Regions from separate parts of the Pseudomonas sp. H11T01 genome, predicted to be linked through region 1. Evidence: predicted binding sites of a transcription regulator. Region 1 holds the regulator's gene; the other holds the start of a gene.
What was found. The regulator sigma-54, encoded in region 1, starts transcription at its own class of promoters, with help from an activator protein. The targets are predictions, from matches to a motif close to ANTGGCATNNANNTTGCTNT.
Positions count from the first base shown of each region.

Region 2: ACN1C3_RS15895 (pilin) is a predicted target of sigma-54. The motif match lies at 1,751-1,770, and genes of this name have one in related genera.

Region 1 is NZ_JBLYED010000019.1:73,346-78,627, reverse strand. It holds gene lptA (lipopolysaccharide transport periplasmic protein LptA) at 1-501, shown strand, start outside; gene lptB (LPS export ABC transporter ATP-binding protein) at 501-1,226, shown strand; gene ACN1C3_RS23350 (RNA polymerase factor sigma-54) at 1,410-2,903, shown strand; gene hpf (ribosome hibernation-promoting factor, HPF/YfiA family) at 3,021-3,329, shown strand; gene ptsN (PTS IIA-like nitrogen regulatory protein PtsN) at 3,342-3,806, shown strand; gene rapZ (RNase adapter RapZ) at 3,809-4,666, shown strand; gene ACN1C3_RS23330 (HPr family phosphocarrier protein) at 4,682-4,957, shown strand; gene pmbA (metalloprotease PmbA) at 5,106-5,282, opposite strand, start outside.
Region 2 is NZ_JBLYED010000010.1:199,043-204,324, forward strand. It holds gene pilB (type IV-A pilus assembly ATPase PilB) at 1-1,589, opposite strand, end outside; gene ACN1C3_RS15895 (pilin) at 1,817-2,233, shown strand; gene ACN1C3_RS15900 (BON domain-containing protein) at 2,597-2,953, shown strand; gene ACN1C3_RS15905 (BON domain-containing protein) at 3,215-3,571, shown strand; gene ACN1C3_RS15910 (DUF2845 domain-containing protein) at 3,751-4,053, opposite strand; gene ACN1C3_RS15915 (DUF748 domain-containing protein) at 4,050-5,282, opposite strand, start outside.

The DNA of each region.
Region 1 (5,282 bases):
GCACTGGGAAGCGTGAGCGCCTGGGCTCTGCCGACTGATAGCCAGCAACCCATCCGCATTCAGGCCGACGACGCCCAACTCGATGACAAACAAGGCATAGCCACTTACAAAGGCGACGTCATCATCACTCAGGGTTCGATGAAGATCACCGGCAATACCGTGACCATCACCCGCACCCCGGCAGGCGAAATCGACGTGGTGACCTCGGTGGGCAACCTGGCTTACTTCGAACAGCTGCAGAAGGCGACAGATCCAAAGCCTGTCCAGGGTTATGCCGTGACCATTCAGTATCACGCCGCGCAAAACCGGATCGTGCTGATCGACAGGGCCAAGGTGATCAACGAAGGCAACACCACCGAAGGCGAAAAAATCGTCTACGACACCGTCAAGCAGGTCGCTAACGCCGGCCGCGCCACCGGCACTTCGGTCACGGCTCCACGCCCGCGGATCGACATGGTCATCCAGCCGAAAAAGAAAACCGACGAGCAGAAGGCCCAGTAATGGCAACTCTGAAAGCTCAGCATTTGGCCAAGAGCTACAAGAGCCGTCAGGTCGTGCGCGACGTCAGTCTGTCCATCGACAGCGGCCAGATCGTCGGCCTGCTCGGCCCTAACGGCGCCGGCAAGACCACCTGTTTCTACATGATTGTCGGACTGGTTCAGGCCGATCAGGGCCGCGTCCTGATCGACGACCTGGATGTCAGCCACCAGCCGATGCACGGTCGTGCACGGGCAGGTATCGGCTATCTTCCGCAAGAAGCATCGATCTTCCGCAAACTGTCGGTAGCCGACAACATCATGGCCATTCTCGAGACCCGCAAGGAGCTCGACAAGGCCGGCCGTCGCAAGGAGCTGGAAAGCCTGCTGCAGGAGTTCCACATCAGCCACATTCGCGACAACCTCGGCATGAGCCTCTCCGGTGGTGAACGCCGCCGCGTGGAAATCGCCCGCGCCTTGGCCACCGCACCGAAGTTCATCCTGCTCGACGAACCTTTTGCCGGTGTGGACCCGATCTCCGTGGGCGACATCAAGCAGATCATTTATCACTTGAAGGCCAAGGGCATCGGCGTACTGATCACCGACCACAACGTCCGTGAAACCCTGGATATCTGCGAGACCGCTTACATCGTCAATGACGGCCAACTGATTGCCGAAGGCGATTCAGAAACCATCCTGGCCAACGAACTGGTCAAGGAAGTGTATCTGGGCCATGAGTTCCGCCTGTAAGCGTTGAGGTGCCTGGCTAGTCGCCAGAGCGTCGGTAGCAATAAGATCCTTTAAAATTTTATTGTTACAGCGCTCTAGGCAAACACTCCAGTTTCAGGCATATAATTTGCTTATGTTTGGCGCTTCGGCGCCCTGTAGTGGATGGCGCATGCGCGCCGGCGAATAAGGTGTTAAGCCCCTGCCATGAAACCATCGCTAGTCTTGAGAATGGGCCAGCAGCTGACGATGACACCGCAGCTGCAACAGGCCATCCGCCTGCTCCAATTGTCGACCCTGGACCTGCAACAGGAAATTCAGGAGGCACTGGAGTCCAATCCGATGCTCGAACGCCAGGAAGAGGGCGACGACTTCGATAACACCGACCCTCTGGCCGACAACGTCGAGCAGAAACCCAACGCAGATGTTCAGGAACCTTCCTACCAGGAATCCGCCCCGACAGTGGATAACCTCGAGGAAGGCGACTGGAACGAGCGTATCCCTAACGAACTGCCGGTCGACACTGCCTGGGAAGATGTCTACCAGACCAGCGCCAGCAGCCTGCCGAGCAACGATGACGACGAGTGGGACTTCACCACCCGCACATCGGCTGGTGAGAGCCTGCAGAGCCATTTGCTCTGGCAACTCAACCTCGCGCCTATGTCCGACACCGATCGCCTGATCGCCGTAACCCTGATCGACTGCATCAACAATCAGGGCTACCTGGACGAGACCCTCGAGGAAATCCTTGAAGCCTTCGACCCGGAACTGGACATCGAACTAGACGAGATTGAAGCCGTCCTGCATCGCATCCAACAATTCGAGCCGGCCGGCATCGGTGCGCGCAACCTGGGCGAGTGCCTGTTGCTGCAACTGCGCCAATTGCCAGCCAAAACACCTTGGCTGACTGAGGCAAAACGCCTGGTCATCGACTTCATCGACCTGCTCGGTAGCCGCGACTACAGTCAGCTGATGCGCCGCATGAAGCTTAAGGAAGACGAGCTGCGCCAGATCATCGAGCTGGTGCAAAGCCTCAACCCGCGCCCGGGCTCGCAAATCGAGTCCAGTGAAGCCGAATACGTCGTCCCTGACGTGATCGTGCGCAAGGACAACGAACGCTGGCTGGTAGAGCTTAATCAGGAATCCGTGCCACGCCTGCGGGTCAACCCGCAGTACGCCGGTTTCGTGCGTCGCGCCGACACCAGCGCCGACAACACCTTCATGCGCAACCAGTTGCAGGAAGCCCGCTGGTTCATCAAGAGCCTGCAAAGTCGCAACGAAACCCTGATGAAAGTTGCCACCCAGATCGTCGAGCATCAGCGCGGCTTTCTCGAGTACGGCGATGAGGCGATGAAACCGCTGGTGCTGCATGACATCGCCGAGGCGGTCGGCATGCACGAGTCGACGATTTCGCGGGTCACCACGCAAAAATTCATGCATACCCCGCGCGGTATCTACGAACTGAAATACTTTTTCTCCAGCCACGTAAGTACCTCTGAAGGCGGTGAATGCTCGTCCACGGCGATCCGCGCGATCATCAAAAAACTGGTTGCCGCGGAAAATCAGAAAAAGCCGTTGAGTGACAGCAAGATCGCTGGTTTACTGGAGGCACAAGGCATTCAGGTAGCCCGCCGCACCGTCGCCAAGTACCGCGAATCCCTTGGAATCGCGCCTTCGAGCGAACGCAAGCGGTTGATGTAACGGGCCACGCCACAGCGTTCCAGGGTGTGTTTGAAAACCCAGAAAGTTTTCGGACACAGCCTAGTGGCAGGCAAACCAGCCTGCCGCCTTATGCACTGGCAACGAAGGAGAAGCTGTATGCAAGTCAACATCAGTGGACACCAACTGGAAGTGACCGAACCTCTGCGCGCCTACATCGGCGAAAAGCTTGAGCGATTGGAAAGGCATTTCGACAAGATCACTAACGTGCAAGTCACGATGACGGTCGAGAAGCTGAAGCAGAAAATCGAAGCTACCTTGCATATCCCCGGCAATGAAGTGGTCGCCAACGCCGAGCATGAAGACATGTATGCGGCGATCGACGCACTCACCGACAAGCTGGATCGCCAACTCAAAAAGCATAAGGAAAAGACCCAAAGTGTCCTCCAGGGCGCAACAGGTCGTTAACACTCCCAACCCATGATCCGACTTGAAAACATCCTGACCCCCGGCCGTTCTTTGGTGAACGTGCCGGGCGGCAGTAAAAAGCGCGCCCTTGAACAAATTGCCAACCTGATCAGCCGCGAAGTGCCGGATCTGGAGATGCAAGATGTCTTCGAGAGTCTGATTGCCCGTGAAAAACTCGGTTCCACCGGTTTTGGCAACGGCATCGCCATTCCCCACTGCCGCCTCAAAGGCTGCGAGTCGCCCATCAGTGCCTTGATGCACCTGGACGCCCCCATAGATTTCGACGCCATCGATGGTGCCCCGGTCGACCTGCTGTTTGTCCTGCTGGTCCCGCAAGCCGCTACCGATGCGCACCTGGAACTGCTCCGGCAGATTGCCAGCATGCTGGACCGCAAGGAAGTGCGCGAAAAACTTCGCAGCGCCGCAACCAATGAAGCCCTGTACCAGGTTGTCCTGGACGAGCAGAACGGTCACTAATCATGCGCTTGATCATCGTCAGTGGCCGCTCCGGCTCGGGTAAAAGCACCGCCCTCGATGTATTGGAGGACAACGGTTACTACTGCATCGACAACCTGCCAGCCGGCCTGCTTCCGGAACTGGCCGAACGCGCGTTGATTCACACTGAACTGGCACAACCGCTGGTTGCGGTTTCCATTGACGCCCGTAACTTGCCCAGCCATTTGTCGCGTTTTCCCGAACTTCTGGAGGAGGTGCGCAGCCGGCACATCCAATGCGACGTGCTGTATCTGGACGCCGACGAAGAAACCCTGCTCAAGCGCTTCTCGGAGACCCGTCGACGCCATCCCCTGAGCAACGCCAATCGATCTCTCGCCGAAGCCATTGACGATGAAACCAACCTGCTTGGGCCGATTGCTGACCTCGCTGATCTGAAGGTCAACACCACCCATCTGAACCTGTATCAGCTGCGCGACACTATCAAGCTTCGCCTGCTGAACCAGCCGGAGCCCGGCACAGCATTTCTGGTCGAATCTTTCGGTTTCAAGCGCGGTATGCCGGTCGACGCCGACCTGGTGTTCGACGTGCGTTGCTTACCCAATCCGTACTGGAAACCGGAGTTGCGCGATCAGTCCGGGCTGGATCAGCCGGTTGCCGACTATCTGGCCGCACAACCGGACGTCGAAGAAATGTTCCAGGATATCTCTACCTATCTGCTGAAGTGGCTGCCCCGTTTTGCCGCCAGCAACCGCGCTTACGTCACCATCGCCATTGGCTGCACCGGCGGGCATCACCGCTCCGTCTACCTGACCGAACGTCTGGGCCAGGCTCTGCAAAAGTCCCTGAAGAACGTCCAGGTTCGCCACCGCGACCTAAGCTAAAGGATCCACACCGCGATGCCCGCTCTGGAAATTGAAATTATCAACAAGCTGGGTTTACATGCCCGAGCATCTGCCAAGTTCGTCGGCGTCGCCGGTCAGTTCAAGGATTGCACGATCAGAGTAGGACGCACGCCCGATTCCACGGTCGACGGTAAAAGCATCATGGCCATGATGATGCTGGCTGCTGGCAAAGGCACCAAAATCCATCTCCTCACTGAAGGTGAGCAAGAGCAGGAAGCGTTAGACGCGTTGGTCGATTTGATCAACCGCTACTTCGACGAAGGCGAGTAAAAGTAGGCTCGCCCTTGTCTACGCAACGCTCCACTACGCCAACGCTGTATCCATCACCATCATCAAACAAAACCCGATGCACAGACCTCCAACAAAAAAAGGCGCGTCACCCATTGGATGACGTGCCTTTTTTTGAAGCTGTGGCCGTTTAGCTACCGGCGACAGTCATCCGCTCGATTAACACCGAACCCGTGCGGATATTGCTGCGCAGTTCCAGGTCATTACCGACCGCGACAATCTGCTGGAACATATCGCGCATGTTGCCGGCAATGGTCACTTCCTGCACAGCGAACTGGATCTCGCCGTTTTCCACCCAGAAGCCCGC
Region 2 (5,282 bases), on a different contig from region 1:
ATCTCCAGTGAATTGCCTTCTGCCATGATCAGACGTTGAAGATCCGGCGTATTTTTCACCACTTCATAGATCCCGACTCGCCCCTTGTAACCACCATTGCAGAGATCGCAACCGACCGGCTCATAGATCTTGAATGAGCCGATATGTTCCTCGGCGAAGCCTTCCTTGTGCTGCGTTTCGTGAGGGACGTCGATTTCTTTTTTGCAGTGGCTGCACAGCTTGCGGGCCAGACGCTGGGCGATAATCAGGTTCACCGAGGTGGCGATGTTGAAGCCCGGGATACCCATGTTGTGCAGACGGGTCAGGGTTTGCGCGGCGCTGTTGGTGTGCAGGGTTGAAAGCACCATGTGCCCGGTCTGTGCCGCTTTGATGGCGATCTCGGCGGTTTCCAGGTCGCGGATTTCGCCGACCATGATCACGTCCGGGTCCTGGCGCAGGAACGAGCGCAAGGCCTGGGCAAAATCCAGCCCCTGTTTGGGATTGACGTTGACCTGGTTGATGCCTTCCATGTTGATTTCCACCGGGTCTTCGACGGTGGAAATATTGATGTCGACGGTGTTGAGGATATTCAGGCCGGTGTACAGCGAAATGGTTTTGCCTGAACCGGTCGGCCCGGTCACCAGAATCAGTCCCTGGGGCTGCTTGAGCGCCGCCAGGTACAGGTCTTTCTGCTCGGGCTCATAGCCCAGGGCATCAATGCCCATTTGTGCACTGGCGGGATCGAGAATTCGCATTACGACCTTTTCGCCCCACAGTGTCGGCAAGGTATTGACCCGCAAGTCGATGGATTTGCTCTTCGATATGCGCATCTTGATCCGCCCGTCCTGCGGCTTGCGGCGCTCAGAGATATCCAGGCTGGCCATGACCTTCAGGCGCGCGGCGATCCTGCCAGCGAGATGGAGTGGCGGTCTGGCGACCTCGCAAAGAATGCCATCGGTGCGCACTCGGACCCGATACATCTTTTCATAGGGTTCGAAGTGCAGGTCTGAAGAACCGCCCTTGATCGCGTCCAGCAGCATCTTGTGGACGAAGCGCACCACGGGTGCATCGTCAGCGTCTTGCCCTGCAATGGCGTCGTTTTTTTTATCGTCGATGGACTCGATGTCCAGACCATCCAGATCGACATCGGCCAGGTCTTCCAGGCCGTTGGACTGGGTGTCGAAGAACTTGTCGATGGCGTCGCTGAGCTTGTCGTCTTCCACCAGGATGGCTTCGGTGGTCAGCCCGGTGCTGAACTGGATATCGTTGATGGCTTGGTGATTGGTCGGGTCGGAAATACCGACAAACAACTTGTTGCCACGACGCCAGAGGGGCAGGGCGTGGTGTTGGCGGATCAGCTTCTCGCTGACCAGACCGCGAGGCTGCGTTTCTTTATCGAGGCAACTGAGGTCAAGAAAGGCCACGCCAAAATGTTCAGAAGCGATTTGCGCCACTTGCCGGCTTTTGACCAGTTTGTTCTGGACCAGGTAGGTCACTAGAGAAACGCGGTTGCGTTGGGATTGTTGATACGCCTGTTGCGCGCTTTGGTCCGTGAGCAGCTCGGCCAGCACCAATTGCTTGGCCAGGCCGGTGAGGGCGATGTCATTCATTCGAGCACCAAACGCAAATCAGTCAGAGACTTATAGCGTAGTCGGTCGGATCAGCCTAATCAGGGACGGGCGGGTGACAAAAAGTGTCAGATTGTGCAGCTTCTGAGGATAAAGGCGATGCGCCAGCACCGATGTGGGCCCAATGACATGGGCTCAAAGGGGTTGGCATGTGCTGTGCTTTAACCTGTTAAGGTCATGAGACTTCACTTAATGCTTGGAGCTTATCTATGAATAGTCAGAAGGGTTTTACCTTGATCGAGCTGCTGATCGTGGTCGCGATCATCGGTATTTTGGCAACGTTTGCGATACCGGCTTATTCGAAGTACCAAGCCAGAGCCAAGGTTACCGCCGGATTGGCGGAGATCTCGGCGCTGAAAGTTCCTTTTGAAGACATTATGAATCAGGGCACCGATCCCACATTAGCCCTGGTAGGAGGCGTCGCGACAACGGGTAATTGTACGGTTACCGCATCAGGTACCTCCTCGACGGGGGTAGGCTCAATCGGTTGCACAATCTTGAATGCTCCGGGTCCAGTGCTAAACAAAACCATCACTCTTTCTCGCACACTTGCCGGGGGCTGGTCTTGCGCAACCACCGTAGCGCCTGACTACTCTCCAAAAGGTTGCACCGCCTCTGGCACGTAGTCTTCTGGCAATCCAGTAAAAAGTGCCCCGTCTGGTGAAGTCGGGGCATTTTTTATGGGAAAAACTCAAGATGAACCCTGTGTAAACAGTGACGCCGTTTGAATCTTCGTCATACAGGGGCAGATAAATACGGAAATGATCAGCAATTCAGGGTCTTGGAAACTTTCTGAAACCTGCAACTTGCATGCAAATTACGTATGGGTCATGCAATCTGCACGATTCCGGTTTTTTGCGTTTTTCATAAATTATTGATTTATAGGTTTTTATATTCTGATCGTCAGTTGGCATAGCGCCTGCAATATCTCTGGTAACCCTGCCCCAATGATACGGCGCAGACTTTCTGGCAGAACAGGAGTTACTCGTATGAAGACGTTCGCGATCGCTGCCGCAACTGCTACCGCGCTGACCCTGACCATGGCCAACGCTGCATTTGCGCAGACTACTCAAACCACCCAGTCGCCTATGGTTGTGGCGGCCGGTGAAATGACCAAGGCCAAGGAAGTGACTTCCGATACCTGGATCACTACCAAAGTGAAGACTGAACTGATGGCCAAAAAAGGCGTTCCTGGCATTGGCGTTGAAGTAGATACCAAGGAAGGTGTTGTAACCCTGTCTTCGAGTAATCCAGTGACTCAAGCAGAGAAAGACAAGGCAATCTCCATCGCCAAGCATATTAAAGGTGTCAAAGCCGTTATGGCTGACGGCCTGAAAACCCAATGATGTTCAAGCTTCTCGCCTGGACAGGGAGAAGAGGGACGATAGGCTCCGGCACTTTGTGTCGGAGCCAAAAACCGCAACTTGCATGCGAACGCTGCAGTAGTCATGCAATCTGCACGATTAAGAATTTTTATATCTTACATAACTTATTGATTTTAAACGGTTTATTTTTAACTGGAGAGTTGGCACAACGCCTGCAACCTATCCAGTACCCCTGCTCCAATGACACGGTGCAGAATTTCTAGAAAAACAGGAGTTACTCGTATGAAGAAGTTCGCTATTGCTGCCGCAACTGCAACCGCGCTGACCCTGACTATGGCCAACGCTGCATTTGCCCAGACTACTCAAACTACCCAGTCGCCAATGGTTGTGGCGGCCGGTGAAATGACCAAGGCCAAGGAAGCGACTTCCGACACCTGGATCACTACCAAAGTGAAAAGCGATCTGGTCACCGAGAAAGGCATTCCTGGCACCGACATCAAAGTTGAAACCAACAAAGGCGTGGTTTCCTTGTCCTCGACTGTTGCTGTAACTGAGGCACAGAAGAAAGTGGCAGTAGATATCACCAAAAAAATCAAAGGCGTCAAAGCGGTATCGGCTGACGGTTTGAAAGCCGAATAAGGTTCAAGCTTCTCGCCTGGACGGGAGAAGGGGACGACAGGGCGATCCAGCAATACGCCTGTCCTTCCTTCAAGGTTCATGCGAAAGACCACAGGGATGTGGTCATTACAGGCTCCGGCACTTTGTGTCGGAGCCTGTTCTATTTGGGACGGGAAATTTATCGGCGAAGGGGAAAGGTGTCAGTTGCCGCGCTTGCTGTCGATGCGCACCAGACGATTGCCTTCAAAGCGTAGGAATTGATACATGCCGCTATTGGGCCCGTACACCCACTCCTCGACCTGAAACTCTTCGCGTCGGTTAGCACTGCGCTTATAGCCCAAAAAGTCGCGGGAAGCAGGTTCTCCGCATTTTTGCAGAACTTCGCCGGAACGGTCTCCCACACTGATCAATTGACTGCCACAGCGCAGCGTATCGGCGGCTTGAGCCTGGCTGGCAGCAACGGCCAATGCCAGGCTGAGCAAAAAGCGTGTCTGCAGGTTCATTCGCTGTCCAGATGAAGCTGCGTGATCACCCGACCATCGCTCTGCGCTTGCCCCAAATTAGCGTCGATGAAGTAAACCCGATCGTCAGCCAGCTGTCCTTTGTCCACCAGGAAGTCCTTGATGCTGCTGGCCCGATCTTGTCCCAATTGACGCAGGAGCACGTCGCTTTCGCTCCAGAATTTGATCAGCCCTTCACGCAATTTTGCTGTGCGTTCGTCGCGGCTCAGTTGTGCCCATTCGGCCGGTGGCTGTGTTTTCAGGCGGGTGCGGTAGATGCCTTCGAGCAGTGGCGCCTTTTCGCTGTCCGGAACCTCTAACAGGGACGCTTGTGCAGGGACCTTGTCACCGCGGCGCTGGAGCATTTTGTAGTAGTTGTATTGATATTCGCGTTCAAGCCGCTGTTCGGCGATCGGTGGGCCGTCGCTGCTTTGCGCGCTGGTGCCTTCAATCTCCAGGCGCAGGGCGGGACGCTCTTTGAGAGCCTTGGCCAGTTTGATCAACGTCGATTCGGAGTCTTTATTCAGGTCACTGGAGCCTGGCGCGAACGACACGCTTCCAAGGTCTTCCGAGCCCCCACCGCTGACCAGACCGCCAATGAACTTGAAGGGCGCTTCAGCCGCACGCAGCACCAGATTGCGCAGGGTTTGCCAGATGATCGGCATCACGCTGAACTGTGGATTATTCAAGTCGCCGGAGATTGGGAGCTCGATGGAGATTTTGCCATCCGAGTCTTTGAGCAGTGCGATCGCCAGGCGAATCGGCAGGTCCACGGCATCGGGGCTGTCGACTTTTTCCCCCAGTTGCAGTTGCTCGACCACCATTTTGTTCTCGGCTTTCAACTGGCCCTTGGTGATCATGTAATGCAGGTCGAGATTGAGCCGGCCTTTACGAATGCGGTAGCCGGCGAACTTGCCGGAGTAGGGCGTCAGGGTGGTCAGCTCGACGCGTTTGAAGCTGGTGGCGATATCCAGCGCCGCCATTGGGTCGAACGGGTTCACGCTGCCTTTGATAGTGACCGGTGCATAACGGTCGACTTTGCCCTTGATATCGACGCTGGCCGGTTTTGCCTGGCGGCTGTCGATGGTGCCGATCGATCCGTTGAGCTCTTGAACGGCGGTGGCGAAGTTCGGCGTCAGGCTGAAGTCGGCGAAGTTGGCCGATCCATCGTTGATAGCGATTGCGCCGATGTGAATGCCCAGCGCTTTGTCTTTGCTGGCCACGGGTTTTGC